3 regions of the Halobacillus sp. ABR2_026 genome follow, and region 2 is predicted to be linked to each of the others. Evidence: riboswitches for the same ligand, from Rfam matches in the RefSeq annotation. Region 2 holds a riboswitch; each other region holds the start of a gene.
What was found. A riboswitch is a leader RNA that binds a small molecule or an ion and turns the genes downstream of it on or off. The one in region 2 is predicted to bind cobalamin.

Region 1 (10,571 bases), 220 kb from region 2:
TTAGGAGGTCAATCGCCCGGTCCATCACCTGACGTGCATACCCATTCCCCCGGTGTTCGGTTTTGACAAGGACACGACCGATGCTGTAATGCCCCTCCCCTTCTGTCGGGGGCACAATACGACAATAAGCCGCCATTTCTCCTCCCTGTTCCATCCATAGGTGAAGACAGTCCATATCTCTGCCATCGACTTCCGGATAAGGGCATTCCTGTTCAACAACAAAGACCCTGACTCTCGTTTGTAAAATGTCATACAATTCCTCTTTAGATAATTCAGCGAATGTTTTCTTTACCCATTCCATCTCCAGCTCCCCTTTTCTGTTCGTTATCTTTTCAATATACCTTACTGTTCATATCGGGACAAAATTTCCGCAGTTTCCACTAAAACTTTTTTAAGAAAGTTTTCAGCATTCGTTTTAGTCCGCTTGGCTAAGGGGAAACTACGGTAGGAAACTTTTTGGAAAGAAAGGAGGAAACGTATGTTTTTGAAATTGATGCCGGTATCTTTAAAGAGATATATGCAAATGACTAAACGTCAACGAAAACACGAAATGCAAATGACCTTATGGTACATGCCTTTTTTCTATATAATAATGGCTATTGTCTTTGTAATCCTTACTTTATTATTGGATATCGTTTTTCAAATTGAACAATACACGTATGAATTTTTCACAATTAATGCCGAAATCACCCGCATGCTGGTCAGCACACTCATCGGAGGTGTCCTGACACTGAGCGCTTTCACATTAAACTCCCTGCTCGTCGTCTTAACGACTTTCAGCGGACAATTCTCACCGAGAATGCTGCTCAACTTCGTCTCTGACCGAAGAACACAGCATGCACTTGGAATCTTTAATGGGAACTTCGTTTATGTTCTCCTGGTCTTCCTGTTTATTGGCAATACCGAGCACGAGGTCTTCGTTGCTGTGCCGATTGTTACTATATTTCTTGCTTTCAGCTCTGCGGTAACTTTCATTTATTTTATCAACCATGCTACGACGTGGATGCAGGTCCACAACATCACAGATACTATGAAAAAATCATCCGAAAGCATCATCAACCAATCCCTGAGAAAAGACCTCGAACAATACAGGAAAGAAGACCCCGGGGACTTGATGGATGAATTCCGCCCCTATGCGAAACAAGTGGGGGCTGTAAAATCAGGATATATCCAACTGGTGGATTATAAAAGGATGATTGCCGAAGCACAAAAAGATAATGTCATCATTCACTTCCACGCGAAAGTGGGAGATTATGTCTTAAAAAACAATACCCTCATCAGTTACTGGGGCCAGGGAGCCAATGACATTGATGAAGAAAAGTATTGTAGGATGGTCATGCTCGATTACAAACAAACAGAGCTTCAGGATATACAAATGGGCATGCACAAACTGGCAGAAATAGCGATCAAATCGTTGGGGAACGACGACCCCAAAACAGCCACCAACACGATTCACCGGATGGCTGAACTGATGCTTACCGTAGAGAACTACATCACCTTTACCCCTTACCTGATGGATGATGAAGAACAAGTACGTGTCATCCTTCTTTCTGAATCCTTCGAGTCCTATATATACCGAGGGTTCGGATTCATTCGTCATTATGCTCGTGATAACCACCTCATCATCACAGAATTGGTCGATGCGATCCGGATGGTCGCTGAATCGATCGACGATTCAAAACATGGAATGTTATGGGATTTCGCCTGTAATACGATCGATCATATTGAAACTCGCGTCATCTATCAATTGGACAAAACCTTCCTGCTTGAAGCCATGAGAAGATTGGCGGATATCACCGGAAACCAACTGGATTATTATGCTATTTACAGAAAGTTTTATCCTGTTGATTAACCAACTCTGAAATCAGTTCAGAAAAAGCCTTCCCGAGGAGACTTGATCAGCACCGTCTCCTCGGAAATGGTTTGACATATGAAGGGATTTTTCATACATTATATATATGAACATATAATCATATATTGTGAGGAGGTCGAAACCATGGGCCATCACCACCATCACCACGTGGACGGCACAACAGGAAAAATCAAAACCGCTTTTTTCTTAAATTTCTTTTTTACCATTATTGAACTCATCGGTGGGATTATGACAAACAGCATGGCGATTCTCTCTGATGCTCTACATGACCTTGGAGATTCGCTTTCACTCGGTCTTGCCTGGTTTCTTCAAAAATTCTCAAATAAAGGCCATACCGATGATTTTTCCTTTGGATACCGGCGCTTTTCTCTTTTAGCAGCGTTGATCAACAGCGTTGTTTTGATCGTCGGTTCTGTATTTATTTTGACAGAGGCTGTCCCAAGACTCTTAAATCCTGAGCAGCCCAATGCCGCAGGAATGATTGCTTTATCCATCCTGGGCATCCTTGTGAACGGGGCTGCTGTTTTCCGTCTCAAGGGCGGAGATTCCATGAATCAGAAAGTCATGACATGGCATATGCTCGAAGATGTCCTTGGCTGGGTGGCGGTTTTGATTGTCAGTATCGCGCTCTTATTTTTTGATCTACCGATACTCGATCCGATTGCTTCCATCGGTATCACCCTGTTTATTTTGTATAATGTTGTGAAAAACCTTGTGAAAACGATGCGGTTATTCCTAGAGGGAGTACCTGCAGGCGTGGACCTTGAACAGCTCGTTCAGAAAATAAACACATTGACAGCGGTCAAATCGAGCCACCACACTCACCTATGGTCAATGGATGGAGAAAACCACGCTTTCTCCACTCATATTGTCGTCCGTGCGGAAGCAGATAAAGATGAAATATGTAAGGTGAAAGAAGACGTGAAAGAGCTTTTACGTCCTATCCCGCTGGAACACATTACACTTGAAATTGAATATGAAGATGAGCCTTGTTCTCTTCAATAAAAAGTGGCCAGCTATATTCAGCTGGCCATTGACGTATTTATAACTCTAATTGTTCCGGGGTTTTCTCCCCTTGGTTCATGTAGCGGATACTTTCTGGTAAGATTTCAAGGACGACATATTCAGGATCATCTTTTCCGTCAAACCATCGATCCATATGGTCATTCCACAATTTATCTTTAATTTTTTGATCTTCCCGGATTTTCGCCTGACCTTCTACCTCTAAGTACGTATCGCCATATCCGTCTCCTTCATATCCAAGGAGAATATGAACGTGAGGATTCGCTTCAATTTCATCCGCTTTATGGGTCTCTCTGTTTGTCGGTGTATAGAACGTGAATTCTTCATCATTCCAGAAGGTCATATAACGTGTATGCGGCTTATTGTTTTTCACGGTGGCAAGGGTACCGACTTTGTGATTTTCCATGACTTCGTGGATCTTTTTCTTCAATTCTTCTTGATTCAATGGAAAGCTCCTTTCCGTTATCCAATCTTTTTACAATTTCAGTTTTCCCTGAAATATGGGAGATAAACCCTTCGATGCCCACTGGTCGATCCGGGTATGCTATGGGTATGTTCGACATATTGTCATTCTTTTTTCATAAATATACCAGAAGCAGCGCGCAATTCCCTTTACACTGTTCATAGATCTTTTTTTCAGGAGGAACCCTTTATGAATTGGAAAAAGTGGGCACCGATCCTATTCGGTTCCCTGCTCATTGGACTACTTTTCTTTATGATAAATTCAAGACCCGGGAGTTCTGAGCCGGTCCCTCGTGAAGATCTTGTCCCTACTTTGTTCGTCCATGGTTTCAAAGGAGGGCCGAGGAGTTTTGAGACGATGATCGACCGCATGCAGAACCTGCAATGGGGCCGTCAACATATGACAATTTATGTTTCAAGCCGGGGACATGTCACGATTCGTGGTGACTTCACAGAAACACATAACCCCTTTATTCAAGTGCTGTTTGAAAACAACCGCGCCAGTATTCATAATCAAACCCATTGGCTGTCCGAGATCATGCGCCGCCTCAAAGCGGACTACAATATTCAACAGGTAAATCTCGTCGGCCATTCCATGGGAGGATTGGCATCGGTCAATTTCTTATTGAATGACCATCAATATTCAGTCCCTCGAGTGGAGCGGTTGTCTGTGATAGCGAGCCCATTCCGGGGAATTGAAAAGAAAGGGTATTTCGCTTCCAATTACGGAGCAGCCACTACTGACCTCCAACCACAGTCGGAAGCCTTACAGCAGATGGTACAGAAGAAAGACCAATTTCCAAATGATGTGAAAGTATTCGCCATCGCCGGTGTGGTCAATGGGGAAGAACCAGAAACCGAGCACTGGGATGGGCTCGTCCATGCCTCAAGTGTCAGCGGATTAGAAGAAATTGTTCCTTTTGGACAATATAGAGAAAAACGGCTTTACAACCCTTTGGCCACCCACTCCGGCCTGCACGAACTCGAAGAAGTCGATCATCTCCTTAAAGAATTTCTCTGGACCGAGAACGTAGAGAGCACCCCTTGAATTATCTGGAATATTTTGGTGCACCAGGTCATACATTTATTCCCAAATAAAAAACCCCCGACAAGAGGGGCTTTTTTATTGTTTTTCAAAGATGAAGATCCACATGAAAGTAAGGGACTGTTTTAATTCTTCCTCCAACTCTGTGATGTGATGGTCCTTTACGCCGCGCTTGTATACACCCTCTCCATCGATGCATGCCCACCCGGTTTCTTCTGCCATTTTCTTAAGCTCCCAAGGCATCATTGTATTGCAAATAACTTCTTCTCCATAAACTCTACGGTAACTGTTTACTCTCGGCATCGCCGTTGGTCCAAGTAGTCCGATACATAAACGTCCGCCAGGCTTCAAGATCCGCTTCATCTCCTCAAGTCCTTTATACGGAACTTCTATCCATTCCAAAGAATTGATTGCCATTGCCGCATCAAAGGAACCGCCCTCAAAAGGCAGGTCTGTTAAGTCTCCTTGAAGAAACCGGATTCGTTCATCACTCACACGATGATTCGCTCTTGTTACCATATCCTGCGACAAATCAAGCCCTGTCACGTCATAACCGTGTTTATAAAGCAGATAAGAGCCATATCCATCGCCACATCCCAAATCCGCGACCTTTCCTTTAGGCACATGCTTTTTCAAAAAAGGAAGAATCGTGCTTCTGCTCCCATCCTCCCACATCGAACGGCTTTTTGCGTTCCACATTTCCGCACGATCATTCCATTGCTTCTCTGCTTCCTTATGCCAGTTAAATGTCTCGGCCATAAAATCATCCCTTTCCGAAAAACTTCTCTCCCCCATTATAGCGGAAGACTGAAAGCATCCGCCCCCTATTTTTGATGTATTTCCATAATAAATAGTTGCAAGTTGTCTTTTGCAGCGTTATGATAGAAACACAAGATAAGCTAATTTAAAATCACAAATACACTATATATAGTATCTACGAATAGAAGATGCCACAAGGCTTAATAGGGAATCCGGTTCAAATCCGGAGCTGCCCCCGCAACTGTAAACACTCGCGAAATGGACATTCCACTGTGTACCTGCACGGGAAGGACCAGAGTAAGATCGAGTGTCAGCCAGGAGACCTGTCTTCGTGTTCGTTGCAGTTTCAACTTCTTCGGGGATTGAGAAGATGAAGCGATGGAACGAACATGCTCGCAGGTTCTCTTCGTTTCATGGTTTCATCCGCTCAATTTATCATTGAGCGGATTTTTTTGTATCCGCAATGACCTTTCACCTATATATTTCTAGAGGAGTGAACCAAATGGAAACCATGACCAAAACCAACGCCTGGGAGAAGAAAATCCACCAGTGGACGAGCGAATTCCCACATCTCGATCTACAGAAGCTGCTCGATAAAGCACCCGCATTCAAGAATGATACTCACGCATTCATTCTAGAGTGCCTGGCGGAAATAGATGAAGCAAGTCCTGATTGGACATATGTAGCAAGCCGGATCCACTTGGAGGATTTATATAAAAAAGCTTCAGTCAACCGCTCAACGACAAGGCCTTATGAACAATTCCATCAAATGATTCAAACATTGATCGAGAAAAACATTTACAGCACGAAGCTTCTTACATACTATTCCAAAGAGGAGATTGATGAACTGGAAAAAACGATTGTCCCTGAGCGTGACCATTTATTTACCTATATTGGACTGAAGACGCTGAGCGACCGCTACCTGGCCAAAAGCAAAAAGAAGGAAATTTTTGAGCTTCCTCAAGAACGATTCATGATCATAGCGATGGTGCTGATGGCGGAAGAAAAAACATCCAAACGACTCCCTCTTATCAAAGAAGCCTATTGGGCGCTCAGCCAATTATATATGACAGTAGCAACCCCGACACTTTCCAATGCCGGCAAACGATATGGACAATTGAGTTCCTGCTTCATCGACACCATTGACGACTCCCTGCAGTCCATATATGACTGCAATACCGATATAGCCAACCTTAGCAAGCACGGCGGAGGGATCGGAGTCTATCTCGGGAAGATTCGAAGCCGCGGCAGTGACATTCGTGGATTCAAAGGCGTATCTTCTGGAATTCTCCCTTGGATGAAACAACTTAATAACACGGCTGTCAGTGTGGACCAGCTCGGGCAACGTCAGGGAGCAATAGCTGTTTATTTGGATGTCTGGCATAAAGATATTTTCCCGTTTCTTGACAGCCGGCTGAACAATGGAGACGAGCGTCAGCGGACTCATGATCTTTTTACAGGGGTGTCCATCCCCGACCTCTTCATGGAAGCCGTTGAAAAAAGAGAAGATTGGTATTTGTTCGACCCACATGAAGTCCGCACAATTATGGGATACTCTCTTGAAGATCACTTTGATGAGAAGAAAGGGAACGGCTCCTTCCGGGAAAAATATGCAGAGTGTATTGCACACCCTGAGTTATCCAAAGAAAAAATACCGGCGATTGATATTATGAAACGGATCATGATCGGACAACTGGAAACAGGCACACCCTATATGTTTTATCGAGATGAAGTCAACCGCATGAACCCGAACAATCACTCCGGAATGATTTACTGCAGCAATCTGTGTACAGAAATTGCACAGAATCAGAAAGCGACCACCCAGGATGAGCAGTATGTAGAAGGTGGAAAAATCATTACCGTGAAATCACCCGGTGATTTCGTCGTTTGCAATTTATCGAGTATCAACCTCGGGCGCGCCGTCCCTGCCGGAGTATTGAAACGTCTGACTTCGATTCAAGTCCGCATGCTGGATAATGTCATCGACCGCAATACGATTCCAGTTCTTCAAGCCCAAATGACCAATCAATCTTACCGGGGGGTAGGACTCGGAACATTCGGGTGGGCGCACTTACTTGCGAGGAAGAAAATCGATTGGGAATCAGAAGCCGCGCTCGACTACACAAAAGAAGTTTACGAGGCTGTTTCCTATTATGCGATTGAAGCAAGCTCCGAACTTGCTGCAGAGAAAGGAAGCTATCCATTATTCGAAGGATCCGATTGGCAGACAGGAGATTATTTTCTTAAACGAACGTTTGACCAACACGGCACTTGGAACTGGAAAGCGCTCCAAACCAAGGTAGCTGAAAACGGCATGAGAAACGGATACTTGATGGCTGTTGCGCCCAATTCCAGTACATCACTCATTGCTGGGAGCACCGCCAGCATCGATCCAATATTCAAGAAGTTCTATTCTGAAGAAAAGAAAGATTATAAAATTCCTGTGACGGCACCGGACCTCACTCATGAAACGTATGCATACTATCCATCAGCATATGACGTCGATCAGAAAGCAAGCATTCGGCAGAACAGTATCCGGCAGAGATTTATCGACCAATCCGTCTCATTCAATCTCTATGTGAGGAACAATATTCAAGCAAAAGAACTGTTGGATCTCCACTTGTCTGCGTGGAAGTGTGGTCTCAAAACCACCTACTATACGCGATCGACCTCAAGCCAGGGAGAGTTTGACGATTGTGAAGTATGCTCATCTTAATAAAGGAGGAAGTTCATTATGACTGCATCCATACAAAAAAGAAAGCTGGTAGATTACAAAGCTCCAAATGCCTCCACAGGTGTGATCAATGGAAGAAGTTCAAACATCCTGAACTGGGATAATACCCGATACTCATGGGCTTATCCAATGTATAAGACGATGCTGGCAAATTTCTGGATTCCGAATGAAATTAATATGAGCAATGATCTGAAACAATGGCCGGAGTTATCAGATCAAGAACAGACAGCATTCAAAAAAATCATCGGACTGCTCGCCTTTTTGGATTCTATCCAAACGGATTATTCCGGTAAAGTCTCTGATTACCTGACAGATTCAAGCTTGTCTGCCTTAATGCAGGTGCTTGCTTTCCAGGAGGTTGTACACAACCAATCCTATTCTTACGTGTTATCAACCCTTGTCGATCAAGGAGAGCAGGAGAGAATTTTCGATTACTGGAAGCATGATGAAGTACTCAAAGAACGTAATACCTTCATTACAGATGGGTATCAGGCATTCGACGATCACCCTTCTGTAGACAGCTTTCTGAAATCGATCGTTTACGATGTTGTACTTGAAGGTCTCTTTTTCTACGCGGGATTTGCCTTTTTCTACAACCTGGCAAGAAATCAAAAGATGGTATCCACAAGTACCATGATCAACTACATTAACCGGGATGAGCAAATCCACGTCAGTCTATTCGGACATATATTTAACGAAACTCTCAATGAAAACCCTGACCTGGACGCCCAATACTACCGCACATTCGTAACCGATACATTCAAACAGGCTGCGGAGTTGGAAATCAAATGGGCGCGCCATTTGATCGGCAACCAATTCCCAGGTATTCCGATTCAGGATTTGGAAGACTACATCTGTTATATCGCCAACAAGCGATGCCGATTGCTAGGGGCAGAAAAGCCCTTCCCTTCCTACACGGAAAACCCACTGAAATGGATCCGGGCGTATCAAGAAGTCGATGAAGGAAAGTCAGATTTCTTTGAACAAAAATCCCGCCAATACACAAAAGTATCCGAAACCAACGGCTTCGACGAACTATAAATACACTTTCCATTTTATACCTGACCAGGTCATCCAAAATATGGATGACCTGGTCTTCTTTTATATGGAAAGCGCTTTTATGTCACCTTTCCTAACATAACCTCAAAAATTGTATTGATTTTTCTGAATTTTTACTTTATAGTTAATTTTAATTACTAACTCTTTGTGTTAGAAAAGTTAACACGTAATAAAAAGGAGGACAATAGTCATGAAAAAGGTGGAGGCAATTATCCGCCCGGAAGCTTTCCAGGATTTGAGACAAAGTCTCGATAAATTGGGAGTGAAAGGACTGACGGTATCGGAAGTCGCTGGGTGTGGGCAGCAGAAAGGTCAGGAAGGAATATTCAGAGGCAGCCGCTATGAAATTAAACTCTATCCCAAAGTGAAAGTCGAAATGGTTATTGAAAACGTTGAATTGGGTCCTGTGATCGATACGATCATCAATGTGTGTGCTACTGACGAAGTCGGTGACGGAAAGATTTTTGTATCAACCATTGATGAAGTATTCCGGATTCGCACAGGAGAAACCGGTAAACAAGCACTCATCTAACATTTCATTTAGAAAGGGAGAATTTATTTATGAAAAAAATCGTTCCTTTATTCTTTTTTGCTCTCCTCGGATTCCCGGTAGTCGCAAACGCCGAAACAGCGATATCCGCCGAATCTGTCCTCCAATCCGTTGACATGGTCTGGGTCATGATCGCCGCCTTTTTAGTATTTTTTATGCATGCAGGTTTCGCTATGGTCGAATCCGGCTTCACTCGTTCCAAGAACGCCCTTAACATTCTGATGAAAAACTTCATGACCATGTCCATAGCCGCTGTTCTTTATTTTGTTGTCGGTTTCGGAATTATGTTCGGCACATCCGGTGGCGGAATCATCGGCATCGACGGTTTCCTTTTAAACGGCCAGGAAGACCAAATCGGATTTTTCGTATTCCAGGCTGTATTCGCCGCTACTTGTGCTACGATCATCTCCGGAGCCGTGGCCGAGCGTATGAAACTAGGTTCCTATCTCCTCCTTACCGTTGTTATGACCGGCTTCATTTATCCAGTTGTCGGGCATTGGGTATGGGGCGGCGGATGGTTATCGGAACTCGGCTTCGTCGATTTCGCAGGTTCTACTGTCGTTCACTTAACAGGAGCACTTGGAGCCATCGTCACCGTGATGTTCTTAGGACCTCGCCTAGGAAAATACAGTGGTAAAGAAGTAAATGTAATCCCTGGTCACAATATCCCATTAGGCGCACTTGGTGTCTTCATCCTCTGGTTTGGTTGGTTCGGATTTAACGGCGGGAGCACACTGGCCGCAGATCCGTCCCTCGTGCCGTCGGTTATTGCTACAACGCTTCTTTCTGCATCAGCGGGAATCATCAGCTCTGCCTTTTATTCTTACGCAAAGTTCAAACGCATTGACGCTTCCCTTACATTGAATGGAGCACTGGCTGGTTTAGTTGGTATTACAGCAGGAACGGCGAATGTTTCTTTGGCAGGTGCACTTGCTATTGGTTTAATAGCTGGTGTCATACTGGTTGAAGCCGTTCAGTTCCTCGATCGAGTTGTCCGCATCGATGATCCGGTGGGCGCAATCGCTGTTCACGGCATCTGCGGAATATGGGGGACGATCGCTGTCGG
Region 2 (10,571 bases):
AGCCGCATCCCCGACAAAAAACACAGGACCTCTTCTGTAGTTGGGGACCTGCCGATGAGCCGTGCCGAAATAAGACAGCCATTTAGGATTTTTCACTTGATAGGAATCTGTCAAAATAGTGTCCAAGCTTTCCTGCAGATCTTCCATAGTCAGTTCATCCTGATGAGGCTGGCCCTGCTTGGCACGGTCCATGCCTACAACCCGGTAACTGCCGTCTTTATAAGGAAAGAATGCGACCGCCCCGCGGTCATTTAAGTGCATGTTAATATAAAGTTCTTTTAAGGAAGGAACATCGACGTCCCCAAGGAAAAACGTATACCCCTCGTCCTCTCCATCAAAAGGGACATTCAAATCTCTCCGAACCTTACTGTGAGCGCCATCACAGGCTAGAAGATATTTCGCAAAATACCTCTTCAGTCCCCCGTCATGCTTGGCTGTAACATATACCCCTCCTCTCGCCTCCATCACTTCTACGACTTCATGTTCCCTGCTCACGCCGCCTCCTGAGGATATAAGGTTTTCTTCAAGAATCTGTTCCGTTTCACTCTGAGGAATGATCAATAAATAGGGATATTGACTTTCAATATGATAAAGGTCGACGACAGAAGGATTTTCACCACCCAGGTGAAGCTTGGATCCGGGACCAGGGTAACCCTTTTTTAAAAATTCTTCGTGAATCCCCAGCAGCTCGAACATTTCGAGCGTCCGCGCCTGAATCCCCAGTGCCTTTGATAATTCGGAAGGACCGGAACGCTTCTCTAAGCAGATAAAGTCCATGTCCCTTTTTTTCAACTCATTAGCAGCCATCAAGCCGGCGGGACCTGCCCCTATGATCAATACATCTGTTTCGATTACGGACGTCATGACACACACTCCTTTTGATCAATGTTCAGGAAGTGAATCTCCTGGACCGATATACCCTAATTACCTTTTACCCTTCTCCCTCCTCTTCAACCATCGTGTACCACATCCGCCCTCTCCCTCTTTACAAACGAAACCGGCAAAAAAAGCAGCCTGCTGATCAGCAGGCTGCTTGTTCTCACGTTTTAGTTTTACAAAGACCCGACGGCATCTTTCACCGATGATGATCCACCGACAACTTGGAATTCCTTCCCGATCGTAGAATCATCCTGCAAGGTAGCTAAAATCACGCGCGCGACATCTTCCCGTGAGATCTCGCCTCTCTCCACAGTCTCCGCTGCTTCGACTTGTCCGGTTCCACCGTCGTTTGTCAGCAATCCTGGATGAATGATTGTATAGTTCAAGTCCGTTCTCCGCAGCCAGTCATCTGCGTAATGTTTTGCAGCGACGTACGGAGCGAAGGAAGAAGGGGCTCCCTGAATGGCTTCACGAGTCGTATCAAATGAACTGATCATGACGTAACGGTGCACGCCTTTCTGCTTCGCAGCCTCAATCGTTTTCACGGCTGCATCCAAATCGATCAACATCGTCTTATCAGGACCCGTATTCGGTCCGGAACCTGCTGTGAAAACTACGGCATCCACTCCGTCAAAAGCTGCCGCGATCTTTTCGGGGTCATCCTCGAGATCGACCACCGCTGTATCGGCTCCGAGATCTTTGAAGTAGGAAGCCTGCTCTTCCTTACGAATCATCGCCTTCGCTTCCATACCATCCGCCTCTTGAATGAACTTGACGAGGTGTTTACCTACTTGACCATTGGCACCGACAACGAGCACTTTCATGTGATTCATCCTTTCTCTATCCATTCCATTGATTCATTTTATGTTCTACCCTAAATGTTACCCTAATCCACTAAAACAAAACCGACGGATCGGTTGATCGAAAGCAGTACAATCTCTTAAGAAGACCTCTCCAGATTTTTGAACCCTTTCCTCCCGGTCACCCGTATATGTAGGAAAAGGAGGAGTTCACATGTTCAAAAAGTTACTAGCAAGTGTAGGTGTGGGCGCTGCGAAAGTCGATACCCAATTGGAAAAGGACCAATTCATTCCGGGAGAGACCGTCCATGGCAAGGTGGTCATTCAAGGGGGAGAGGTTGATCAATCCATCGACTCTATCCATATCTTCCTAATGACAGAAGCCATCCGTGAAGTGGATGATAAGAAAGTGAGAGAAAAAGTGGCCCTTCAGAAATACCCGATCGCCCAACAGGAGACGATCAGCGAAGGAGAAACCAAAGAGATTCCTTTCTCCATCCAGCTTCCTTATAACATCCCAGCCTCTCACGGAAGACTTCCGATTTGGTTTGAGACAGGTCTCGATATCCCAATGGCTCTTGATCCTGAGGATCGCGACCCAGTCAAAATCGCGCCGCACCCTTACATCCACACCGTATTAGAAGCTTTGGAAAGCCATCTTCACTTTCATTTACGCAAAGTGGAAATGGAGTACTCCAAGCATTATGGTTATGTTCAGGAATTCGAATTCACGCCAGGTGGAGATTACCGGTCATACTTAGATGAACTGGAAGCGGTCTTCTTCTTACGTGAAGGCTCCCTTGATCTTATGCTTGAAGTCGACCGTCGCGCGCGCGGGCTCGGTGGGTTGTTCGCAGAAGCATTAGAAATGGACGAAAGCCGAGCGCAAATCACTTTCAGTGACCAGGAATTGAACGGTCCATTAGAAAATGTCGCCCAAAAGCTTCAGCACACCATCGACCAATATAAAAAATAAGGCTCTATTAAAGTTCAGTGTTGATATTTGCATCAACGGATCGAAGTGACCATGAATGATAGGGTGGTAAAAGAGAATTTATTTCCAAGTGTCGCAACCTTTAGATGATCTACTTTCATGATCCAACCATTGAATCTTGTTGGATTATAATTTCGAAACTGAGTCTTTAGCTAAAGGGAGGATTGTTGAAGGCTACGTTTCGAGATGTTTTTTGAGTGGATGGGGCTGCGCGGAATAGCTCGCTTTCCGCGGGAGCGCGGTGAGCCTCCTCAGGCTAACGCCTTGCGGGGTCTCACCCTGCACTTTTTTCCTCGTAGATATCCGGTTTCTGCGCCTAGCGGCTAGTGAGACTTCCCTCACTTCTGTACGATAAGTCAACATCGAATCTCTTCGTTCTTCGTGTTTCCTTTATCTCCTCCAGCTCAGTCCAGTCCATACGCCGCCGAACGAGGCGCCTGCACACTTAAGATAGGAGTCTCGCCATTCCCCTCCGCCCCTTTGCCATGGCAGATTCTCTAAATCACTACTGGAACAATCAGCTTGAATGACTGAGGAAAGTAGATCATATAACCTCTCCACAGCAGGCATTCAGAATTTATAAGCTTGATACAGAGCACTTTATGCCTGCCTTAAAATGGGGAAGAGGGAACAATTTCTCTAGGTATAGGGGTCGTTTCTCTTTACTATGAAAGGGGTGGTTGGGAAGCTGCGAGACTCCCGCGGGAATGGATGGGCTGGCGAGACCCCACAGGACGAAGTCCGAGGAGGCTTGCCGCCATCCCCGCAGGAAAGCGAGTGGCTTCCCAGCCGCCCCTAACGCTCAACCAGGCAATGAACCCCCAGAACATCTCGAAGCTGAGTCTTCAAGAAAAGGGAGCTTTCGTTGAATAAGCCAAATATAAAAAAAGAGTCCTCTCCATGTTTGGAGAGGACTCTTTTTTCAATCCCTTAGGAAGAATTCTGTTCTTCCCTGTATGTCTTAGTCCAAAGGATGAGAACTGTGAAAAAAAACCCGCCGAAGATAAACCCAATTCTCAATAAAAGATCAGAGGTGATTACAAAAGCAGAAAACAAGAAAGAAAACCAGATCATAATCAACATCGACACTTTGGCACGTACAGGAATTCCGCGTCCTGCTTTGTAATTTTTAATATAAGAACCGAACCACTTGTTCGTCATCAGCCAGTTGTATAACCGATCCGAGCTTCGGACGTAACAAGCGCCTGTCAAGAGTAGAAAAGGAGTGGTAGGAACAAGAGGGAGGACAATTCCCAGGATTCCGAGCACAAGCGATATACTACCAACGATAATCAAAATTATTTTAACGATTTGCTTCATAGTGGACTCCTCAATGCATCGTTACTACTACAACCACCATACACTAGGCGGTCTTCCTTTTTTCAGCTTACTTTAGATTCCTCCCCCGCTTCAACTGATTCTAATGAAATTTCACGAAAAGGTCACTTTCCTAATAGAAGGAAGAGGAAGCTCCGCGGATGAAAGATTGTTTATTTTCAAAATTTTTGTTATATTGAAGAAGTTAAAACTGAATATGCGTCAGAATCAGGTGCAGATGAACACTTTTTTGTTCACCTGCTTAAAAGGGAAATCGGTAAAAAGCCGATGCTGTCCCGCAACTGTATTTGGGAGCGAACTGGAAGACCACTGTTCTCGTCAGGAACGAGAATGGGAAGGATCCAGGAAGCGATGATCTTAAGCCAGGAGACCTGCCTGATTCAGCCAACATCATTCCCTACGAGGATAGGAGGTGTTAAGTGCGAGTGGTAAGAGTATGGACAGGTGCATTCGTATGCCAGATCCGTGCTCCATCTCTGTAACGATCAACTCAACTTAACAACTTCTTTTGGAAGTTGTTTTTTTCATGCACTTAATTCGAATAAACCAGAGGTGCTTCATATGTCCTTTACCGAAAATTACGTCAATGAGCTTAAGTCCTATATTATGATACACCTGCATTCTTCTGATCCCTGTCCTCTTGAAGCGTCTTATGAGCGCTTGAAGTCTGAGGCCGTGCAGCATAAAGAGAGTTTGGATCACCTGGAGGAAGCTTATCTGCTTGTCCGGGAGGAGATTTCAGGAAAGTAGCGTGCGAATCTCGCGCGACTATTTTTGTAAGCGTTTACTCTATAAGCGATAAGGAGGAGTCATATGCAAGATCAGACCAGCTACAAACCCGGTTTAGAAGGAATCATTGCTTCAGAGACCCACCTTTCTTTTTTGGATGTAGAGGCGGAGGAAATCGTTCTCCGTGGATATGAACTAATCGAGCTTGCAGAACAGAAACAGTATTTAGATTTCATTCACCTTTTATTACAAGGAACGCTTCCGAATGGAGATCAGCGAGAGATCATTGAGCAGGATTTAAAGAAAGACTACCAGCTTCCAGAAGGCTTCTTCTCCCTATTCCATCAGCTTCCAAAGGAAACCCACCCGATGGATGCCTTAAGGACTGGAATATCCGCTCTTGCCGGGCATGAAAAACATTTGAACGAACGTCACGAAAGAGCCATCTCTCACATTGCGATCAAACTGTTAGCGAAAATCCCGAACATTGTTGCCAACAGTTATCATATCCTTCACGATCACCCAGTCATTGAACCAAAACAGGATCTTTCCTACAGTGCAAACTTTTTATACATGATGACCGGAAAAGAACCGACACCCGCTGAAGCCAGGTATTTCGATCAATCGCTGATGGTTTACAGTGAACATGAAATGCCGAACTCGACATTCACTGCGCGGGTAATCGCCTCTACCAACGCAGACATTTACGGCGCCCTGACTGGCGCTGTCGCCTCTTTAAAAGGCAACCTTCACGGTGGTGCAAATGAGGCGGTTATGCATATGCTTCTCGATGCAAAAACAACGGACGGGTTCCAACATCTTCTCTATGAGAAACTGCAGAACAAAGAAAAAATCATGGGATTTGGACACCGCGTCTATATGGAGAAGATGGATCCTAGAGCTGCATTAATGAAGCAAGCGCTTCAGGAACTTGCCCGAGACAAAAAACGTGAAGATTTGTACGCCATGTGTGAAGCAGGAGAACAGCTCATGAAAGAAGAAAAGGGATTGTATCCGAACCTTGATTATTATGCAGCGCCTGTCTATTACCTGCTGGGTATACCGATCGATCTTTACACCCCCATCTTTTTCTCTGCACGCACCCTCGGGTTGTGTGCTCATATCTCAGAACAGTATGCAAACAACAAGTTATTCCGGCCAAGAGTCCTTTACAGGGGGCCGAGGGGATTGCATCCTTAACAGCCAAGGACCGGGGTCTGCCCCGGTCGGTGGTTCATTACTTCTTACATAAAAACAGGAAAGGTGGAAAAGAACATGACAAACGTTAAAGTCGACAAAACACAAGGAACGGACGAGTTGTTGGAACACATTTCTCATTATGCCGTACACGGGGAGATCACCAGTGCAGAAGCGTTGGAAACGGCGCAGTATGTCTTAATGGATACATTAGGCTGCGGCTTCTTAGCCCTCAGATATCCAGAGTGTACAAAACATTTAGGACCGATTGTACCTGGCACTGTTGTTCCTAACGGATCACGTGTTCCCGGGACATCTTACGAGCTGGACCCTGTACATGCAGCATTTAATATTGGATGTATGATTCGCTGGCTGGATTATAACGATACATGGCTTGCTGCCGAATGGGGGCATCCATCCGATAACTTGGGCGGCATCTCTCGCTGCGGCCGATTTCATCAGCAGAAAACAGGTGGCTGATGGAGGAAAGCCTATGCAAATGGAAACCGTCCTTGAATACATCGTCAAAGCCCACGAAATTCAAGGTGTACTGGCGTTGGATAACAGTCTGAACCGTGAAGGACTCGACCATGTGCTCTATGTAAAAATCGCAACGACGGCAGTGGTGACGGCTATGCTTGGTGGAAATACAGAAGACGTTGAGAATGCTCTATCCCAGGCGTGGATCGATAATTCGAGTCTCCGCACCTACCGACATGCCCCGAACACAGGCTCGCGCAAATCATGGGCAGCCGGGGATGCGACCAGTCGTGGTGTGAGGCTGGCGTTAATGACGATGAAAGGTGAAATGGGCTATAAAACAGCTCTTACCGCTCCTGAGTGGGGATTTCAGGATGTCCTTTTCGGTGGCAAAGAACTGACTTTGGCCCGGCCTTTCGATTCCTACGTGATGGAGAACATATTGTTCAAAATCTCTTATCCTGCTGAGTTCCATGCGCAAACCGCTGCGGAGGCGGCCATCCATTTACACGATAAAATCAAAGACCGATTACACGATATAGAGAAAATTACGATTACAACCCACGAATCGGCCATCCGAATCATAGATAAGACCGGCCCCCTTCATAACCCGGCCGACCGTGATCACTGCCTGCAGTACATTACAGCGATCGGCCTTCTTTTTGGATCGCTGAATGCCGATCATTACGAAGATGAAACTGCCCGCAATCCGGAGATTGACCGTCTGCGGGATTTGATGGTGACAGAAGAAAATGAACAGTACAGCAAGGACTATTTGGATCCCGAAAAACGGTCGATCGCCAACGCCGTCCAAGTGTTCTTCAATGACGGCACCCATTCGGAACAAGTAGCGGTCGAGTATCCCATTGGTCACAGACGCCGTCGTGATGAAGGGATTCCTCTTCTCTTAAATAAATTCCAGGAAAACTTAAAAACCCGTTTTCCATTCCATCAGGTGAACAAAATTCTTAACCTGTGTGAGGATTATGAGGAACTGGCCGATACGTCTGTACCAAGATTCATGGAAATGTTCCGAATTTAGATGAATACAAAAGGAGGACGAACCCATGTCATGGATTGTTGAACCCAAATCCACTCAAGCTGAGAGAGCCGAAACGTTTCAACGTTTGATGAAACAAACGGAATTATTGAAGATACCTGGAGCTCATGATGGAATGTCTGCCAAGGTAGCAAGGGATGCCGGTTTCCAAGCCCTCTATTTATCAGGGGCCGCGTACACAGCAAGCCGCTCCCTCCCAGACCTCGGACTCATCTATTCAAACGAAATGGCCGAAAAAGCCACCGAGCTTATACGAGCTTCTGATCTTCCTCTTCTCGTTGATATTGATACAGGATACGGAGGGGTCATAAATGTTGCCCGGGCAGCAAGGGAAATGGTGGAAGCAGGTGTAGCAGCAGTACAGATTGAAGATCAGCTCCTGCCTAAAAAATGCGGCCATTTAAACGGGAAAAAGTTGGTCGTGCAGGAAGAAATGATGCAGAAGATCCGCACCATCAAAGAAGTCGCTCCAACTCTTGTCGTTGTGGCCAGAACAGATGCTAAATCAGTGGAAGGCATGGAAAAAGCCATCGAGCGGGCGAACCTTTATGTGGAAGCAGGGGCTGATGCCATTTTCCCGGAGGCCCTCACGAATGAGGAAGATTTCCGTTTTGCCTCCTCCTCCATAGAAGCACCTTTGCTTGCCAACATGACCGAGTTCGGGAAAACCCCTTACTTCACAGGTAAAGACTTCCAGTCCTTCGGGATGGACATGGTCATCTACCCCGTAACCTCCTTACGCGCCGCGGCGAAAGCTTATGAGCGGGTCTTTGCAGAAATCATGGAGAAAGACACGCAGGTCGATAAGCTTCAAGATATGCAAACACGAGAAGAATTATATAACACGATTAAATATTATGACTATGAAGCGCTGGATGAAAAAGTAGCCAAAACGGTTCTGCCGGAAATCGGAAAAGAAAACAAGTAGTCTATCAAGAGAAGGGTCCCCCCTTCTCTTTTTCTTAGGGAGGCTATGACCCTTTAACGATGTTCGCTTAGTTTATGAAAAGACGTGAGAGAAAAGAAAATCGGCCACTTTCCGCAGGACCACATAAGAAGGGGGGATGCTTCATCCAGGACGTACCGAACTGTTTTTTCTTTAGAGCCTGCTTAAGCTTCGTTTAGTTTAGGGATGGAATGGCAGGGGAAAAGGGTCAGGAGATTCTTGGTTAGTAAGGAGGGGGCCGCCATGGTCGTTCATGGGAAAATTCATTATAAACATCACCACATCGACTTTGAAGTGAAGTTGAACCATCAGGATATTAAAGAAGGAGAAATCGCCACCGAAGAGGCCAAACATGCCTTGATCCATGCCATCAATCAAAAATTCAGGGTGAAGTATCCCCTTTCCAGCACGATCGATCCTGTTCACGTCCGCAAATTTTAATAGCATGTGTAAAGGCTCTACGAATATTTCCGCCCCATGGAAAGCGATCCTTTTCCCGGAGCCTCGAAACGCACACATTGAAAATACCTTTCCATACAAGGGAGCGTTCGTTAATTAAATACATAAAAAGAGGCCGGACACTTCGTCCGGCCTCTTTTTCTTATCCGCGATACTTGATCGCTAAACCCTTCAAAAAGTTTCTAGCATATTGATCGCCGAATTGCCGGTAGTTTTTGTGGCCTTCTTTTCTCAATAAACCACTCAACTCCCCTTTCGTGATCTTCACACCTGCCGCGTCTAATATGTCGATGACGTCCTCGTTCGTCAGTTTCAACGCGATTTTCACTTTTTTCAGCATGACATTGTTCACACTGGAGTAATTTTTGATGGATCGATCCGGTTTGTTTGATTGCCCCGGTTTCGTTTCCTGAGGTCCTCGTTTAAATGTGATGAACCCGTTCAGAAAGGATTCGAGCATACTGTTCGTACACTTGATATGATCCTCATCTTCATATTCCTCGTCATCCATCTCATCCGCATCCTCTAATTTCGTGAGGACTTTCTGGACTTCCTCTTTCGTCAGATCAACGCCGCCAAGTTTAAAGATATCCACCATTTCATGATCTTTTATATCAACGGCATATCTTAATCGAATCAAGATATCATTATTATCCATCGATCAGAGCCTCCCATCCTGTTTCCTTCTCCCACTGAAGTGGATTCAGTAGAATGATTAAGTTCTAATCATAACATGTTCAAGTATAGGATAGTCTAACCGAATGGGGAAAGTTTTAAGCCGGTATACATAAACTCAATGTTTCATCATTTCGTCAGCAATCTCTTCCCCATCCATGTGGGAAGGGTAATAAGTCGGCCAGTTTGTCAGCTCCTCAAGCAACTCTTCGCGGTCAGATCCCCAGTACAGGTGATAGTGGTCCGCTTTTGTCGGATCAATGCTGTGATCACTAAATTGGATATAGACAGGGAGTCCTTCCTTTTCATCTTCCCGCTTGAAAATATAACGAACCCCTCTATTCCCCGCTTCATAAGTCAGGATTTCATATCCATCATAACGATAGTTTCCTGATACCTTATCGCCATTTTCATAAAAAGTAACTGTGTTCTCTTCGATCACGATTCGTTCGACATCTGTTTGATACCCTATTGTATAATAGTCTTTATATTCTTCGGCTGTTTTGTCTCCTTCTTCCGCTTTATGAGCAAATACTTCATTCAACGTCCCATCCTTGAGGTACGGATAAACGGATTGCCAGTCACCTTCCCAATCAGATAAAGAACGGTCTTTCACTTGCTCATCTTCAAAATATCCCTCGTAAATCTTTTCCGCTTCCTCATCATGGGAATGAGCATGATCATGAGCGTGTTCCTCTTCTGCATCGGGACTCTTTTTCGCAGCAGACAAGGCTTTCTTCAAAGTTTCCAAATTCCGTTCCATCAGAGTGAAATAATCCTCTTCACTGTTAATATCATCTTCTGTAAGGACAGATAAATTGTGCAGTCTTAGAGCTTCCGCACCAATTTCCTCCCTTACAATCTCCCCAATCTTCGGTGTGACATTCTGTTCAAAGAAAACATGCTCCAATCCGTACTTTTCTGCCAAATCAATGATGGTTTGAACTTCTTTTTGTGAAGGTTCATTCGTCGGGCTCAAGCCGGAAATCGCAAGCTGTTGGATGCCATAGGCCT
Region 3 (10,571 bases), 1.6 Mb from region 2:
TGCCTGAATCGAATAGGACGAGCAAACGACACATAAAATTCCATGAAAAAGGATGTGATCTTAAGATGTATACACCGATAAAATGCTACAAACCTTACCACGGTCCCTTTGATCCATGCCCGCCAAGGGGAGCGGCCTGTTATCAGACGCCGCCGAACCTTTATTTAGGTTTTCAGCCGCCCAACATGCAGCAGTTTCCGATTCAGGAGGCTTTATACAAAGGGACCCTTTGGCCAGTGTTATACGATCCCTATCCGACCCCGATGGAGAAAGGAGCAAAACGATGAAACAAGGGGCCGATCCGGTAAAAGAACGGTATGCATTGATGGAGAAAATTCAGATGGTTGATTTTGCTCTGGTGGAACTGACGCTTTACCTGGACACTCACCCACAGGACACACAGGCGATCCAGCAGTTCAATCAGCTGGCTGTAGAAAGCCGTGATCTCAAATCAACGTATGAACAACAGTTTGGCCCTTTACGACAGTACGGAGGAAGTTTTTCAGGGTATCCATGGAATTGGGCGGACAGTCCCTGGCCCTGGCAGTTTTAAAGCCTTGCAAATGAAAAAAACGGGAGGGCGCGTATGTGGTATTATGAGAAAAAATTACAATATCCTGTAAAAGTAACGGAATGCAACCCGAGACTTGCCAAATATTTAATTGAACAATATGGAGGAGCCGACGGAGAACTGTCAGCGGCCCTTCGTTATTTGAATCAACGGTATACTATTCCTGACAAAGTGATCGGTCTGTTAACCGATATTGGAACAGAAGAGTTCGCCCATCTGGAAATGATCGCGACGATGATTTATAAATTGACCAAAGATGCGACCCCGGAACAAATGAAAGAAGCAGGGCTTGGAGCTCATTATGCCAACCATGATCACGCCCTGTATTACAATAATGCTGCGGGCAGCCCATGGACAGCTACTTACATCCAGGCGAAAGGAGATCCGATTGCAGACTTGTACGAAGATATAGCTGCTGAAGAAAAAGCAAGGGCAACCTACCAATGGATTATAAACATGTCGGATGACCCTTGCTTGAATGATAGTCTGAAATTTTTAAGGGAAAGAGAGATCATACACTCCCAAAGGTTTAGAGAAGCTGTTGAAATCCTTAAGTTTGAGAAAGACCGCAAGCAGTTCTTCTAATTATCACCGCTCTACTGTGACTTGCTCATGGTAGGGCGATTCTTCTAAATACGTCGGTTCAGGGAACGTTCCACCAAACCAATCATCCCAGTAAGGATAGGAGAGAATGACGACGATTAAAACGAGGAGGATGATGAAGAGGAACCTCATCCATATCGCATGGAACTTCCATTTTGACTTTTGATTTTTTGTTTCGTGCACGTCCCTGCGTGGAGGCAGGTCAAGAACATCGAATTCTTTTCCAAAACCGCCTTCTTCTGTGTATCCTCTTAATTTCCCCGCCTGGTCTTCGGTTTGATGTTGGTGATCATGTTCACTCATTGCCTTCCTCCCATTTTCCAAATCGTATCCAAAAAGCGAGCACAACATCGATAAGAAAATGTGCCAGGATAGTGACAAGTAAATTTCCGGTCAGCTCATACATATAGCCGATAAAAAAGCTGACGAACAGTACAGATACCAATAGAACAATTTTTGTTAAATAACGGATGTGCATGATGGCAAATAGAACGCTTGCCACCACATACCCGAATTCTGCATGCAGTACGCCGCGAAATAAAAGTTCTTCACTACACGCCACCAGCAGCGTCAGGCCGATGATTCCTTTAATGGAGCGGTTTTCAAAAACTTTTTGGTTAATGCCGCCATCATCATACATCCTATGTGGTAAACGATACACGAGGAAAAGGTCAATGAGAAGCACCATAAGTCCCGGAATGAATCCATAAACGAACAGTTCACCACTGTTAAAAGCGAACTGGCTGCGCCAATCGGACCAAAATTCATCAAAGAGGAAAACACTGCCGATGAGAGCTATGAAAAAAATACTTAATTGGGTGAGCACTAATTGTAAGGTAATTTCCCGATCATTCATTTGCATGATTAATTCGGTTTGAGATTTACGGGTCATGAATGACTCCCTCTTCCGAAAACCATTTTCAGCCTTTCTTCCCATCCAGCCTTTTCCATATGATAATGCTCCTCCTGCAGTGCCAAAGCATCAATGTTGAAGTCACACAGGTCACAGCACGGGACAGAAGGTGGCCTGACGATCGCCTGGAAAGGACGATACAGCGTTTCTCTCCGGCAGTCGGAGGTATGGATCCACTTCATCATCTCATTCAATTTGTTATGTTTATACACCCACCGCTCTTCTAAATGCCGGCTGATGGTCCATTGCTGTTCCACCTCGACCTTCTTTAAGATCCCAGCACTGGTGATTGCTTCTTCCTCCAATTGGAACTTGATGAAGTTCCATTGGGATTCCGATAATTCAAACCGGTCGATCATGACCTCATCTTCCGGTATGGCTTTCCCTTCTTTTTGTGTTAAAAAGGAGAAGACCCGGTTCAAATCCTTCTTATCCGGAAGTTCACTTTCAATCAGCCTTTGGGGAAGATAATGGTCCTTTCTTGTATAGAGAAGCAGGCTTACCGCATGTCCCCCGTCTCTTCCTGCCCTTCCGACCTCCTGGATGAATGATTCCAATTGGGGCGGCAGGTGGAAATGGATGATGATGCGAATGTCCTTTTTATCGACTCCCATCCCGAATGCACTGGTACAGCAAATGATATCCAACTGGTTGTTCATGAATTGCTGCTGCACGAGCATCCGGTCCGTCTGCTCCATGCCACCGTGATAGAAGGCCACCCGTTTATCAAGCTTTTCCCTCAAGGCAAAACTGACTTTTTCCGCCCATTGCCTGCTGGAAAAGTAAATCATGGTAGGAGCATCGTTTCTTTTAAGTACTTGCACCATTCGATCCGTTTTTTCTTCAGGGCTCCCACACTCTTCCACAGCAAAACTGATGTTCTGTTTGTCCATGGGGTAGACTCTTTTTTTCATAAGGGGGCGCTTCAGTTTTTCCATAATATCCTGCTGGACTTCAGGGGTAGCAGTTGCGCTGAGAGCAAGAACCGTCGGATCTCCCATATTCTCAATGGATTGATGAAGCTTCAAGTAATCCGTCCGGAATTCATGGCCCCACTGGGAAATGCAGTGAGCTTCATCAATGACGAACAAACGGACATCCAAGCGGTCCAAACCACGTTGAAACCACTCATTCTGCAACATTTCAGGAGATATGTAGATGAGGGAATAGTGTTCGAGGTTCTTCATGACCGTTTTTCTTTCGAACTGATCCATGAAGCTGTTCAAAGCGGTCACGGATTTGTATCCGGTAGCTTTCAACTGCTTTACCTGGTCCACCATCAACGAAATGAGAGGGGATACCACAATCGTCGTTCCATCGATCATTCTGGCCGGCAGCTGATAGCACAGTGATTTTCCTGTCCCGGTGGGTAAAATCCCGAGAACATCCTGTCCATTCAATACATCTGTGATGACTACTTCCTGGCCTTCCCGGAATTGATCGAATCCAAAATGTTTTTTTAGTACCGATCTTAAATCATACTTCATCCTGTGTAAAACCTTCCTTTGTTCGATGTTGGCCTTTCGCCAGGGCAAGGCGCAATTCAAAATAGTCGTACTTTCCATGCAAAGCTTCATGGATTTGCTTTAGCTTCTTCGTATCAAGACGAGCCGCTACATGATTGATCGCTTCTACATCTTCCCTTTCCAAAAAAGGATCAATAGGAAAATCCGGGATGATCAATGCTGATTCGACGATGTGATCCTGAATCGTACTCTTTTTCAACCGGCGGACCCGGATGATTTCCTGTAACCCCAGCCCTTGCTGTAAATAATGGTACGTCTTTCTGGCTGATCGCGTAATCAAATGGCTCGCATCGAGCCCTTTTGTACACAAGTGGAGCACAGGGAACCGGACATTGTCTTTTTTCGCTTCCAAAAATAAATAATAGGCCGTATGTTGGAGCAGAAGATGGATATTTTCCGGTTCTTCATCAAATTCCCTCGCCAACTGATCCAGCGTCATCCCGATGACAGAACCTCCGGTCAGCCGGTGTACGAATATATCCGCTTCTTTACGATTGTGGGAGCACATGAGTGCCTGGATCTCTGTATATAATGACTCGATGATCTTGGGTATTTTATTTTGAAATTGTACATAGACAGCACGCGCCCACTTCTGTGTTTGAAAATCTTCAACGATCGGGACATAATGATAAATGCCTGATTGATGATTTGTAATCATTTGAATCAAGAGGGTCATTCGCCGGACAAAAACCGGGATGACCTCATGCCAGACCATTCCTTTAAAGAAATGAAGCTCCTGATCTGGAAAGGTGTAAAGGTGATCCACTCCTTGATCCGTGAGAAAAGGAAAAGATTTTTCATTCAGTCGGATGAGGTTCCGTTTCTCGAGGGAGTGAATCATCCGTTCCAATGGTTCCCTTTCAAGAGAGGGGTAAATCCCGAAATAATCATCCAGTTCATATCCTTTGGCGTCCTGCATCGTCTGAGATGACCTTTTGCCGGTCAATAAATGATAGATGCCTGAAACGGTGCGTTCTCCACCCAGCCTGTCCAGACACACGAGAATCAAATGCTCGAACATTTCACCCCCTCCTTTCCGTCTTGGTCAGCCTCATTCAGTTGAAAACAGAGAAGCTGAGATTTACAATAAATGTTGTACTTCTATATCGATTGTACCGAGTTTTTACATCGCTTCATTGAAGGAGGTCGAATTTATGGCCAAATATACAATCGTCGACAAAGAGACATGCATAGCCTGCGGGGCCTGTGGCGCTGCTGCACCTGATATCTATGACTACGACGACGAAGGGATTGCTTACGTAGTCCTTGATGATAATGAAGGAACAGAAGAAGTTCCTGAACTGTATGAGGAAGACATGGAAGACGCTTATGATGGATGCCCCACCGATTCAATCAAAATTTCCACGGATCCTTTTCACGGAGATCCATTGAAATTCGAAGAATAATCGTCACCCGGAGAAAAGCCCCTAAATACTAGGGGCTTTTTTACTTGACCAGTCCTTCAAACCGAATTTCAGCTTCTTCCCGGTCCATGGTCGAAAATATCCGGTAATCCTCTGAATTGATAATGCGATAGTGTTGACTGATCACATTCTGCTGGAGGATGTATTTTTCTCCTTCGGCAATGTTCTGCCACCACACTTTCCCGCCGAGCGTTTTCGTTCCTTGCGGTTCCACGTGTTTATGAGCGATCGTCTCGACAATTTCGACGGGTGAATCACCCAAAACCCCTTTTAACACATCACTCTCTTGAAACAAGGCACAAACAGCAACAGCCGTCGTCCAGCCTGCCATCGTTCGTTGCTTTTCTATTTGGACGAGTGTTTTTTTGGATAGTCCCAGGATTTCCGCCATCCGATCCTGTGTATATCCATGCTCGACGCGTATCAATTTCATCTTTTCCGATAATAACTTTCGAACTTCATTTTGATCCATACCCTATCGACCCCTTTTCTACGTTCCTTTATTTTAACATGAGGGGAAGGGTCAATCCTATCAAAAAGACCCCCCTGCTATTTCTTACAGGGAGATCTCCACCAATCATTTTTGTATTGGATTTACCTTTTCCGGGACTGGGATCGGTTTGTCAAGGTCGTACGTGGAAAACGTCTGAACATCGATGCCGTTGAATTGAACTTCTTCAAACCCAAATTGTCCGGCAGAAGCCATGACCGCTTCCATCATCATGAGAAGCTGTTGTTCACTTTCCCAGGCTCCATGTTGCAGGTTGATCTGCACACTTCCCCCCTCCGATGTCACCGAGGTGAACTGTACATGCTCAGGGACAGCAGGAGTCAAATGGAGCCCTCTGCCTTTCTCTTTCATCATAGAAAGAGCCTCTTGGAAGGTAGGGGAACCATTGAGTGGAACGGGTGCCAGCAGCTGGTTAGACGAATCTTCCGTTTGATAGAGGTGGTATACGTATTCCCCTGATTGGATGACTGGTAGATCTGTCATTTCTCCATAATTCCCGAGAGGAACTGGGTCACCGGATGTCGTTTGTAAAGTGATTTTATCCAAAGGGAATCCTTCTAAATCCCACCGGATGGATTCAACAATCATTTGAACCATAGCTGTGCCGCTTGCATTAAATTCATCAGGAAAAATGGCGACCGCTGTTCGTTCATTCTCATCAACTTCATACTCGAGTTCTTCAACCAATCTTTCCGTCAAACCATACGTTGCAGGATCAAAAGTTTGGGTCTCATCATCACGTTGATAAGTGGGAATGACGACTTCTGCATTCTTCCCCGGATAACTGAGCGTCGTGTGATGATCTAACGTTTCCGCAACAACATACGAGTCCAGATCCGTTCCCTGATCCTCTTTAAGTTCAGCAGGTTCTGCCCCGGATTCATCTGTATCCTTTTCCGTTCCAGATTCTAAAGAAGGTGGCTCTTCTTCAGTCGTTGATTCGGCCTGATCGATCTCCTTCGATTCTTCTCCATCGTCAGCCGTTGACGATTCAGATGATGGGTCACTTTCTTCAGATGACGCTGAAGATTCCGCCATTTCTTCCTGGGTACTGTCCGCTGACTCTTCGGTCGTCGACATCCATCCATTGTTCGTAAAAAAGACCGGGATGAATACAGCGAGAACAAGCAGCACGGCAATAGTAGCCATTCCGGGAAACAACCAAGGAGCCACTTTCTTTTTCGAAGGTTGAATACGTGCTGAGACCCTTTGATAGAGCTGTTCTTTAGACTGACGGTCTTCCATTGCAGGCAGTTTCTCCAACCGTTTTTGGATGTCTTCTTCATTAGGCTTCTTCATGGTGTCCCCTCCCTTCTTCCATCTCTTCCAGAATCGTTTTCAAGGCTTTCATGGCCCTGTGTTGGGTCGTTTTCACTTTACTCTCACTCCAACTAAGAATTTCTGCTGTTTCTTTGATCGACATTCCCTGGATGAACCGGAAAATCAACACACTGCGCTGATCCACCGTGCATTGGTCCAGGGCTTTATAGACGGCACGGATTTCATCATTCTGGACAGCAATCTCTTCCGGCATTTGGTTTTGATCTTTAAGTTGTTCGCCCTTTTCTGTCCAATCGAAGAATTCCATGATCCGGTTTCTCTTTCTTTTCTGTTTGCGGAAATAATCGATGGCCACGTGTCTCGCTATAGAAAACAGCCATGTCTTCTCTGAGCTATTTCCATGGAATGAATCATATGATTTCATGACTCTCACATACACATCCTGGACGAGATCTTCAGCAAGACCGCGGTCCTTGACCATGTAGATGAGGAATTGAAAAAGGTCATGATGGTAATTGTCGTATAGTTCATCAAAGAACGTTCGCAATGGGTGTACCTCCTGGGTCATTATAGTAGTCGTTTTATGTAGAGTAAAAGTTACACCTTCTATCTTAATATGCAAAAAAAGAAAAAGGAACCGCGTTTAGAAAAGAATCCGCTTACCTTCGCTTTCACCTGAATATTTCCTATGTAGTAAAACGCCAAAGAAAAAAACTGCCCACTGGATGGGCAGCTAAGATGCATTCATTATTGCGTTCCTTTTAACATAACGTTGGAATAGTTTTCCGAGTACTGGTGAAAGAACAAGGATAAACACCGTGTTGGAGATGGCGTGATTCATATCCATCGGCAGTCCGGCCAGATAATAAGCCCAAAACGGTTGTCCGACAGCCCTCATCGTCAAGGAAAGAATCAAGCCGAACAGCAGCCCGCTGAAGAACCCATAAACGGATAAAAGCCAAACCGGCATGTTAGCCCAATACTTTCCCAAAATCCCGGCAAAAACACCAATGATGGACCATGCAATGATCTGCCAGATCGTCCAAATCCCCATGCCCAAGAGAACATTGGAAACGAACGTAGTGAGCAGGGCGATAAGAATTCCTGCAACGGGGCCGAGCCAAAAGCCTGCAATGATGATGATAGCAGTCACCGGCTGGATATTCGGCAAATGAGCAAGCGCCATCCTTCCGGCAACAGCGAGTGATGCCAGCATCGCGATCAGCGTAAGTTTATACGTGTTCATCTCGATTATTCCCAGGAACTGTAATCAAAAACGATTTCGTCTCCATCCTCAATTTCGTATTCATTCGCACCAACCATCGCTTCTTCCCCGTTAATGGTGTACATCCATGCCATTTTCTCTTCCTGATCCCCGGCAATCCCTTCGATACTGTTGATGAATCCGTCCGATTGTTCGACCTCATAATTGTTTTCCATCACTTCCATGAGTGTCGTTCCTTCTTCGACAGTGAATTCATCTTCTGCAATTATTTCTTCCCCATTGTTTTTAGACAATTGCATATCTACGGTAACTTCCTGTACTTCTTCTTCTTGTGTTGCCGTTGACTCACTGCTTCCCTCAGATCCGCACCCAACAAGGACACCTGCTGAGAGAATCAAAGCCACCAATACGGAATACCATTTTTTCATAAGAACCTCTCCTTTACTATTCGTGTTTCAGGCTTCGCGGAGAGGAGATTGAGGACCACAATCGGTTGGTTCCTTCAGTAAGGTTTACGACGATCACGAAAAAAAGCCTGCCCCTCTAAAGGGCAGGCTTAAAGACAATCGAAAGGATAAGAAGCATCAACCACGTTCTACCGATCGGTTGTCTCAAACGCTCAATCCCCGAAGCTTTGAAACAATGGATCAGGCAGGTCTACTGACTTGTGCGTCATCCTAATCAGGATCCTTCCCATGTCTACAGACACAGTGGATGTTCCCTTTCGTCTACACATACAGTTGCGAGGACAGTTCTGGTTTTGCACCAGATTCCCTATCAAGTCTTTTCAGACACCTGAATCCTCTTCATATGAAGTTTCCATAGATAAGATTACAACAATTTTTTGAATATAGCAACATTATTTGTGAGAGAATGGAATTCGGAATGTAAAGGTAGTTCCTTCCCTCAATTTACTATGAACGCTGATCGTTCCTTCGTGGGCATCCACGATATTTTTCGCAATCGCCAAGCCTAGACCTGTGCCTTTTTTGTAATTTTTATTTTCCCGTTTCCTGGATTTATCGGCTTTATAAAAACGTTCGAATACAAAAGGAAGATCTTCTTCTGCGATGCCAAAGCCGGAATCTTTTACACTTGCGACCCAGTCATGATCATCTTTTTCAAGAATCACACGTACTTCACTGCCAGGATCCGAATGACGGATCGCATTATCAATCAGATTCGTAAATACCTGTTCGATACGGTCAGGATCGAAGGTTAGATTGCCAAACTCCGCAAGTACCTCCAAATGAAGCTCCACTTCTTTTTCTTTAGCGATACCACTGAATTTCCGGACAATTCTATTCAAGAACGCCTCCACATCAACAGACTCTTCATTCAATTGGATATGCCCTGCTTCCATACGGGCAAGATCCAACAGTTCATTAACGAGCCGGCCGATTCTCAAAGATTCATCGTGAATGATCTGGGCCAGTTCGTTTTTGTCTTCCTTCGATTCCGCAATATCATCCACAATCGCCTCACTGTATCCTTGAAGCATGGAAATAGGCGTACGAAGTTCATGTGACACGTTGGCAATAAAATCCTTGCGCAATTTGTTCAACCGTCTTTCTTCTGTCATGTCCCTCAACACAGCGACAGCGCCGCGGACTTTTTCTTTATCATATAAAGGGGTCATGATGATAACCCATGATCTTCCTTGGAGAGACATCTCGACCATCGATTCATCTTCATCTGTGATGACCTTTCCAAACAACTCCCGAAGCGGCTCGGGCAGCGATGCCTGGTTTTCAGAATCCTGAGAAACATTCTGATCGAACATATACGCCTCTAAGAACTGTTGCGCTGGAGGGTTAGAAATCAGCACATGTCCTTTCCGGTTAAACGTAATGACACCGTCCGCCATCGACCGCAAAATCCCGGATAGTTGTTCTTTTTCCTGATTTAACGCATTGATGTGGAATTTTAACTCCCGGCCCATTCGGTTGAAGGCCATGGCAAGCTCTCCGATTTCATCATGGGTCCGAATCGGAATTTTCGTATTGAACTCCCCTTTAGCAAGTTCAAGCGCTCCTTCTCTCATTTTTATCAGAGGAGCCGTAATTCTAGTGGAAAGGAAAAAAGCGAAGATCGTCGTCAATACAATGGCAATACCCGCTCCCAAGAATATGATCTTGGTCGTTTGTTCAGACGTTTCTTCGATTGTATCCAGGGATTGATAGACATAAACAGCTCCATCTTTATTGTTTAATGGGGTCCCGACAACCATGATCCCTGTTTCCCCATCCCCTAAGTCTGCGACTTTTTTTACATCGGCTCCTTCACTAACGACCGTCGCCAAATCTTGATCGTTTTCAAACCAAGACTGGTCGAGCACCGGAAGCGCATCTGAATCACTCTCTGATACAAGTGGCTCCCCTTCCCCTTTCACGATGACCGCTCGACTGGCCGGGTCTTTCACGAGAGCTGTCGTCGACAGCAGCAGCTCCTCTTCCTTTTCATAACGGTCCACCACATCCGAAATCCTGTCTGCCGTCTGGAGCAAGTGCCTTTCCG

Region 1: another riboswitch for cobalamin. It lies ahead of ACXADE_RS01525 (ribonucleoside-diphosphate reductase subunit alpha); the one in region 2 lies ahead of mmgD (citrate synthase).
Region 3: another riboswitch for cobalamin. It lies ahead of ACXADE_RS10660 (DUF4430 domain-containing protein); the one in region 2 lies ahead of mmgD (citrate synthase).

Annotation. Positions count from the first base shown of each region.
Region 1 is NZ_JBSWTM010000001.1:276,556-287,126, reverse strand. Features, by position in the region: gene ACXADE_RS01555 (GNAT family N-acetyltransferase) at 1-301, opposite strand, end outside; gene ACXADE_RS01550 (DUF2254 domain-containing protein) at 479-1,852, shown strand; gene ACXADE_RS01545 (cation diffusion facilitator family transporter) at 1,997-2,878, shown strand; gene ACXADE_RS01540 (pyridoxamine 5'-phosphate oxidase family protein) at 2,916-3,341, opposite strand; gene ACXADE_RS01535 (alpha/beta hydrolase) at 3,549-4,406, shown strand; gene ACXADE_RS01530 (class I SAM-dependent methyltransferase) at 4,482-5,162, opposite strand; cobalamin riboswitch at 5,333-5,507, shown strand; gene ACXADE_RS01525 (ribonucleoside-diphosphate reductase subunit alpha) at 5,665-7,878, shown strand; gene ACXADE_RS01520 (ribonucleotide-diphosphate reductase subunit beta) at 7,897-8,937, shown strand; gene ACXADE_RS01515 (P-II family nitrogen regulator) at 9,146-9,487, shown strand; gene ACXADE_RS01510 (ammonium transporter) at 9,517-10,571, shown strand, end outside.
Region 2 is NZ_JBSWTM010000001.1:493,679-504,249, reverse strand. Features, by position in the region: gene ACXADE_RS02705 (FAD-dependent monooxygenase) at 1-864, opposite strand, end outside; gene ACXADE_RS02700 (SDR family oxidoreductase) at 1,053-1,703, opposite strand; gene ACXADE_RS02695 (sporulation protein) at 1,894-2,655, shown strand; gene ACXADE_RS02690 (YbaN family protein) at 3,604-3,993, opposite strand; cobalamin riboswitch at 4,204-4,404, shown strand; gene mmgD (citrate synthase) at 4,825-5,940, shown strand; partial or broken gene ACXADE_RS02680 (bifunctional 2-methylcitrate dehydratase/aconitate hydratase) at 6,016-7,459, shown strand; gene prpB (methylisocitrate lyase) at 7,485-8,405, shown strand; gene ACXADE_RS02670 (hypothetical protein) at 8,667-8,864, shown strand; gene ACXADE_RS02665 (YehS family protein) at 9,025-9,540, opposite strand; gene ACXADE_RS02660 (metal ABC transporter solute-binding protein, Zn/Mn family) at 9,676-10,571, opposite strand, start outside.
Region 3 is NZ_JBSWTM010000001.1:2,052,233-2,062,803, forward strand. Features, by position in the region: gene ACXADE_RS10600 (spore coat associated protein CotJA) at 66-287, shown strand; gene ACXADE_RS10605 (spore coat protein CotJB) at 284-553, shown strand; gene ACXADE_RS10610 (manganese catalase family protein) at 587-1,156, shown strand; gene ACXADE_RS10615 (hypothetical protein) at 1,160-1,477, opposite strand; gene ACXADE_RS10620 (lysostaphin resistance A-like protein) at 1,470-2,066, opposite strand; gene ACXADE_RS10625 (RecQ family ATP-dependent DNA helicase) at 2,063-3,574, opposite strand; gene ACXADE_RS10630 (YpbB family protein) at 3,564-4,634, opposite strand; gene ACXADE_RS10635 (ferredoxin) at 4,768-5,019, shown strand; gene ACXADE_RS10640 (helix-turn-helix transcriptional regulator) at 5,060-5,509, opposite strand; gene ACXADE_RS10645 (hypothetical protein) at 5,615-6,847, opposite strand; gene sigX (RNA polymerase sigma factor SigX) at 6,834-7,376, opposite strand; gene ACXADE_RS10655 (ECF transporter S component) at 7,563-8,075, opposite strand; gene ACXADE_RS10660 (DUF4430 domain-containing protein) at 8,081-8,482, opposite strand; cobalamin riboswitch at 8,688-8,868, opposite strand; gene ACXADE_RS10665 (ATP-binding protein) at 8,914-10,571, opposite strand, start outside.